2 regions of the Kitasatospora sp. NBC_01246 genome follow, and region 1 is predicted to be linked to the other one. Evidence: riboswitches for the same ligand, from Rfam matches in the RefSeq annotation. Region 1 holds a riboswitch; the other holds the start of a gene.
The links. Region 1 has a riboswitch for glycine ahead of gcvT (glycine cleavage system aminomethyltransferase GcvT). Riboswitches for the same ligand answer to the same signal wherever they lie in the genome.
Positions count from the first base shown of each region.

Region 2: another riboswitch for glycine. It lies ahead of gcvP (aminomethyl-transferring glycine dehydrogenase); the one in region 1 lies ahead of gcvT (glycine cleavage system aminomethyltransferase GcvT).

Region 1 covers NZ_CP108484.1:5,616,797-5,620,030, reverse strand. Annotated here, with positions in the region: gene OG618_RS24475 (enhanced serine sensitivity protein SseB C-terminal domain-containing protein) at 1-94, opposite strand, end outside; gene OG618_RS24470 (enhanced serine sensitivity protein SseB C-terminal domain-containing protein) at 241-1,035, opposite strand; glycine riboswitch at 1,287-1,393, shown strand; gene gcvT (glycine cleavage system aminomethyltransferase GcvT) at 1,623-2,744, shown strand; gene gcvH (glycine cleavage system protein GcvH) at 2,879-3,234, shown strand, end outside.
Region 2 covers NZ_CP108484.1:7,303,862-7,307,095, forward strand. Annotated here, with positions in the region: gene OG618_RS30990 (PRC and DUF2382 domain-containing protein) at 1-843, opposite strand, end outside; glycine riboswitch at 1,067-1,170, shown strand; gene gcvP (aminomethyl-transferring glycine dehydrogenase) at 1,410-3,234, shown strand, end outside.

The DNA.
Region 1 (3,234 bases):
CGTGCTCCAGCGCTCTCGGATCCGCGCCGGGGCGCCCGGCGGGTGCCTGGCCCCAGGGCCCCGGTGCACCGCCCGCTACCGCTCCCGCACTCATGCGCCCACCTCGCTGCGCCTCTTCTTCTCTCACCTGCCGCCGGCCCGGCGGTCATCTGCAGGCACCCTATGGGGCGCCACCCGCCACCGCCACGCCGACGTGCCCGGCGGTGGCCTCCGGCCCGGTGCCGGGCGAGGAGGAACGCGTCACATCCGTGCGTAGAACGGCTGGACCCGGTTGAGCAGCCACTCGACCACGGGGTCCTCCGCGAGGTCGAGCAGTACGAGGTGGACGCCGCCGGGCAGCGGCGCGGTTCCCAGCGCACGGCCCAGGGCCTCGTTCACGGCGGCCGGTTCGGCCGGGGCCGCCGGATCGAGCTGGACGCCGACGAACATCACCGTCGGCTCACCCTCCACGCTGGCCAGCGCCCGCCTGGCGGTCAGGACGCCGGGCAGGCCCGAGAGCTCGTACCGGCAGGCGGCCAGGAAGGCCTCCGGGTCCTCGCCCGGCACCGGTTCGCGCAGCGCCACCCGGCCGCCGGTCGGCGCCTCCGGGGCGTCCCAGCGGTCCTCGCGCGGCCCGCGCCGCAGCTCGGCGACGCCCTGCGGAGGCACCGGGATGCCCACCGGCGCCTCCGGGTTCACCGCGATGCCCACGCCCAGCGGCAGCCCGCGGGCGAACTCCCAGACCGGCGCGATCGCGAAGGCCATCCCGGGCGCCTGCTGGAGGAGCACCTCCTGCGAGGAGAAGACCGGGACGTAGGGGTCGCCGGCCAGCTCGATCGTCGGCAGGTCCAGGGCCTGGCCCTGCGGGTCGCCGCCGGCCGGCAGCGGGATCCACACCTGGCTGCGGGCGAGCACCTCGAACACCCGGGGGGTCGCGCCGGGATCGCCGAGCGCGGCCGTGAGCACCTGCTCCAGCTCGTTCGCGGGCCATCCACCGCCGGGCGGCGCCGCCTCCGGGCCGCCCCACCCCTGCTGCTGCTCCACCGGGTACCCCATCCGCCGCTGTACCGTCCTCTGTCCGCCGACGCCGAGCAGCCTAGCGGGCCCGCGGGCGGGGCCGCGGTGCGCGCCGGTACCGGTCGGTACGGGCCGGGGCGGTACCGGTGGGCTACCGGTGGCGGGTGCGGGCCGGGCCCGCCGGGCGGGGCCGGGCCCGGGGCCCCTCTCCCGTCTTCCGCCGGGACGTGCCATGATGTCCGCGTCTGCGGGTGTTCCCCGCCGAGAACCTCAACTCCATACCGGCCGCTCGAACCCGCGCGGGAGAGTCCGGAGTACCCCCGAGAGGCGGTACAGCCGGCGCCGAAGGAGCAAGTCCTCCCCGGAATCTCTCAGGCCCCCCTACCGCACGGGTTAGGCACATCTGGAAAGCGGCGCACGGCCCTGTCGCGCGCCCACCCACGGTGCAAGCCGCCATGCTGTCCTGTTAGCTGTGAAGCGCTGCGGGCCCGCGTGCGGTGAAGCTCTCAGGTTCGACGACAGATGGGGAGACCCAGCCGCCGCATGCCCGCGCGCAGGCTCGGTCCCCGAGCGGGTCCGGTCCGGCGTGCGCACACCTGAGTGCCCAGACCGAGGAGTTCCAGGCCATGTCGTCCCTCCGCCTCACCGCGCTCGACGCGCTGCACCGCGCCCTCGGCGCGACCATGACCGACTTCGCCGGCTGGGACATGCCGCTGCGTTACGGCAGCGAGCGCGAGGAGCACCTCGCCGTCCGCACCAAGGCCGGTCTGTTCGACCTCTCCCACATGGGCGAGATCACCGTGACCGGCCCGCAGGCCGGCGCGATGCTGGACCACGCGCTGGTCGGCTTCGTCTCCGCGCTCGGCGAGCTGCGGGCCCGCTACACCATGATCTGCGCCGAGGACGGCGGCATCCTGGACGACCTGATCGTCTACCGCCTGCGCGAGGACGCCTTCCTGGTCGTCGCCAACGCCTCCAACGCCCAGCTGGTGCTGGACGAGCTGATCGCCCGCGCCAAGGGCTACGACGCCGTCGTCACCGACGACCGCGACACCTACTCGCTGATCGCCGTCCAGGGCCCGGAGTCCACCGCGATCCTGGCCGACACCACCGAGGCCGACCTGCCCGGCCTGAAGTACTACGCGATCCTCCCGGCCCAGGTGGCCGGCCGCGACGTGCTGCTCGCCCGCACCGGTTACACCGGCGAGGACGGCTTCGAGATCTTCTGCAACCCGGGCGACGCCGCGCACATCTGGACGGCGCTGACCGAGGCCGGCACCGGCCGCGGCCTCGTCCCCTGCGGCCTCTCCTGCCGCGACACGCTGCGCCTGGAGGCCGGCATGCCGCTCTACGGGCACGAGCTCTCCACCGACCTGACCCCCTTCGACGCCGGTCTCGGCCGGGTGGTCCGCTTCGACAAGACCACCAACGAGGGCGCGTTCGTCGGCCGCAAGGCCCTGGAGCAGGCCGCCGCCGCAGCCGAGGCCAACCCGCCGCGGGTGCTGGTCGGCCTGGTCTCCGAGGGCAAGCGCGTGCCGCGCGCCGAGTACACCGTGGTGACCGCCGACGGCGAGCCGATCGGCCGGATCACCTCGGGCGCGCCCTCCCCCACGCTGGGCAAGCCGATCGCGATCGCCTACGTGGACGCGGCGCACGCCGCCCCGGGCACCACCGTCGCGGTGGACGTGCGCGGCAAGCACGAGCCCGTGCAGGTCGTGGCGCTGCCGTTCTACAAGCGCGCCCGCTGACGCCCCTCGGGCGCGCCCGCCGAGGCCTCACGAGCGCGCCCGCCCGGGCCTGACCACCCCGAAGATCCACGTCGAAGCCGTCCGTCCGGCGGCCCGCTTCGTCGTACCCGCTTCCCATCCTGGAGAATGACGCCATGAGCAACCCCCAGCACCTGCAGTACACCAAGGAGCACGAGTGGCTGACCGCCGTCGAGGACGGTGTCTCCACGGTCGGCATCACCGCCCACGCCGCCGACGCGCTCGGTGACATCGTCTACGTGCAGCTGCCCGAGGTCGGCGAGACCGTGACCGCCGGTGAGACCTGTGGCGAGCTGGAGTCCACCAAGTCGGTCAGCGACCTGTACTCGCCGGTCACCGGCGAGATCACCGAGGTCAACCAGGACGTCCTGGACGACAACTCCCTGGTCAACAGCGCCCCGTTCGAGGGTGGCTGGCTGTTCAAGGTGCGCGTCGAGTCGACCGACGAGCTGCTCAGCGCCGACGAGTACAA
Region 2 (3,234 bases), 1.7 Mb from region 1:
ATGCCACTCGGTGGTGATGTCCAGCCGTTCCTCACGGCAGGTGATCTCCACCGGAGCGTTCGGCGCGGACGAGGCCGCGCCCGCGCGGTCGGGCGCCGGGGTACCGGAGGTGGCGGCCCGGGGGGCCGCCACCTCGGCGCCGTCGGGGCCGCCCGTGACGAGCGGGGCCGCCGGCGGGCGCTGCTCCGGTGCGACGGGCGCCGACGGGGTGGCGGGCGCGGTGGTGTCGAGGGTCCGCACGTTGGGCTCCGTAGCAGGTTCGGACGGCTTGCCGAGGTCGGCGGCCGGGGGGACGGTGAGGGGCGGGGCCATGCTGTCGGCCGAGTGGAAGGCGAGCGGCTTCGCCGGGGCCGCCGAGGCCGACTGGTCGGCGGGCTTCGCCGCGGCGACGCCCGCCACCGCGGCGGTGCCCGCCGCTGCCGCCGGGGCGGTGCCCGCCGCTGCCGCCGGGGCGGCGGCCGGCACGCTGCCGAAGTCGAGGTCGGCCGGCTCGGAGCCGGAGCCGTCGCCGGCCGACGGCCGGCCGTCCACCTGGGTGTCCAGCCCGTAGTAGCGGTAGAGCTGGAGCTCCTGGGCGGGTGACAGGTGCTGGCCCACGCCGAAGTCCGGTGACTCCTTCACCAGGGACTTGTCGTAGGGCACCCGCAGTTCGTCGCCGGAGAACTCGCTCGTGGTCAGGGGGACGAAGGCGTCCCGGCCGAAGATGCCGGTCCGGACGGCCGCCCATTCGGGCTGCCCGGTGGCGTCGTCCAGGTACACCTCGTCGACCGTGCCGATCTTGTCTCCGTTGCGGTCGACCGCCTTGTGGCCGATGAGGTCCCGGGGGTCGATATCGGTCTGCACTCTTTCCTCCAGTGCGTCGAGCCTGCGGAACGCCCGCAGGCCGGCGGCCGGCCCGCCCGTCCCATCCGCCACTTCACACCAAAAGCCATGAACCGGACCGGCGCGACCGGGGTGCGGCCGGACGGGCCCGGTGCTGCGCCGTCCGGGTCACGGACCGGCTGTTCACCTGCCAGGACGCACCCGTGATCGAGGCGCCTGCCGCTGGTACCCTGGGCGCGACCGCCGAGCCCGCTCGGGAGAGTCCCCGAGAGCGGAAGTCGCTGGTCGGGGCGCCGAAGGAGCAACTCCTCCCCGGAATCTCTCAGGCATCCGTACCGTGTGGGATAGGTCACTCTGGAAAGCAGGGCAGGACTGCCGGCGAGGGAGCCGGCGGCACCACCCTCACCGACGGTGCAAGCCGGCGGGGCGCCACAGCGCCTCGCGCGGGTGAAGCTCTCAGGTCCCGATGACAGAGGGGGAGGCCTGTCGGGTCCGTCCGCCCCAGGCCTGTCCGCTGTCGTCCGCAGCGGCGGTGCCGCCCGGCGTGCGTACCCCCGCCGGTCCGTGACCAGGAGGCCTCGACCACCATGAACGCCCAGCCGAACGCGGGACGCACCACCACCCCCGTGACCCTCACCGAGCTCGAGCAGGCCAGCCCCTTCGAGAACCGCCACATCGGCCCCGACGTCGCCGCGCAGGAGAAGATGCTGGCCCAGGTGGGCTACGGCTCGCTGGACGAGCTCGCCGCCACCGCCGTGCCCGAGGCGATCCGCTCCATCACCGGGCTGGACCTGCCCGCCGGCCGCAGCGAGGCCCAGGTCCTCGCCGAGCTGCGCGAGCTGGCCGGTCGCAACACCGTCCTCCAGCCGATGATCGGCCTGGGCTACTACGGCACCTTCACCCCGCCGGTGATCCTGCGCAACGTCCTGGAGAACCCGGCCTGGTACACCGCGTACACGCCGTACCAGCCGGAGATCTCGCAGGGCCGTCTGGAGGCGCTGCTCAACTTCCAGACCGTGGTCTCCGACCTCACCGGTCTGCCCACCTCCGGCTCCTCGCTGCTGGACGAGGGCACCGCGGCCGCCGAGGCGATGTCCCTGGCCCGCCGTGTCACCAAGGTCAAGGGCGGCGTCTTCCTGGTCGACGTCGAGACCCTGCCGCAGACCGTCGCGGTGATCCGGACCCGCGCCGAGCCGACCGGCGTCGAGGTCGTCGTCGCCGACCTCTCCGCCGGCATCCCGGCCGAGATCGCCGAGCGCGGCGTCTTCGGCGTGCTGCTCCAGTACCCCGGCGCGACCGGTGTGGTCCGCGACCTCGCCCCGGTGATCGAGCAGGCCCACGGCCTCGGTGCGATCGTCGCCGTCGCCGCCGACCTGCTGGCGCTGACCCTGCTGAAGTCCCCGGGCTCGCTCGGCGCCGACATCGCCTGCGGCACCTCGCAGCGCTTCGGCGTGCCGATGGGCTTCGGCGGCCCGCACGCCGGCTACCTCTCGGTGCGCGCCGAGTACGCCCGCTCGCTGCCCGGCCGCCTGGTCGGCGTCTCCGTCGACGCCGACGGCAACCGCGCCTACCGGCTGGCCCTGCAGACCCGCGAGCAGCACATCCGCCGCGAGAAGGCCACCAGCAACATCTGCACCGCCCAGGTGCTGCTGGCCGTGATGGCCTCGATGTACGCCGTGTACCACGGCCCGGACGGCCTGGCCGACATCGCCCGCCGCACCCACCGCTACGCCGCCGCCCTCGCCGAGGGCCTGCGGGCCGGCGGCGTCGAGCTGCTGCACGGCGAGTTCTTCGACACCGTCACCGCGGTCGTCCCCGGCCGCGCCGCCGCGATCGCCGAGGCCGCCCGCGCCCACGGCATCAACGTGTACCAGGACGGCGAGGACCGGATCTCGGTCTCCACCGACGAGACCACCACCCGCGAGCACCTGGCGGGCGTCTGGGCCGCGTTCGGCGTCGAGGGCGTCGAGACCCCGGAGAGCGCCGAGGCGCTGCCGGCCGCTCTGCTGCGCGAGGACGAGTACCTGACCCACCCGGTCTTCCACAGCCACCGCTCGGAGACCGCCATGCTGCGCTACCTGCGCCGCCTGTCGGACCGCGACTACGCGCTGGACCGCGGCATGATCCCGCTGGGCTCCTGCACCATGAAGCTCAACGCGACCACCGAGATGGAGCCGGTGACCTGGCCGGAGTTCGGCCAGCTGCACCCGTTCGCGCCGATCGACCAGGCCCAGGGCTACCTCACCCTGATCCGCCAGCTGGAGCAGCAGCTGGTCGAGGTCACCGGCTACGACGCCGTCTCGATCCAGCCGAACGCCGGCTCGCAGGGCGAGCTGGCCGGTCTGCTGGCCGTCCGCGCCTACCACCACGCCAACGGTGACGTGCAGCGCGACGTCTGCCTGATCCCGTCCT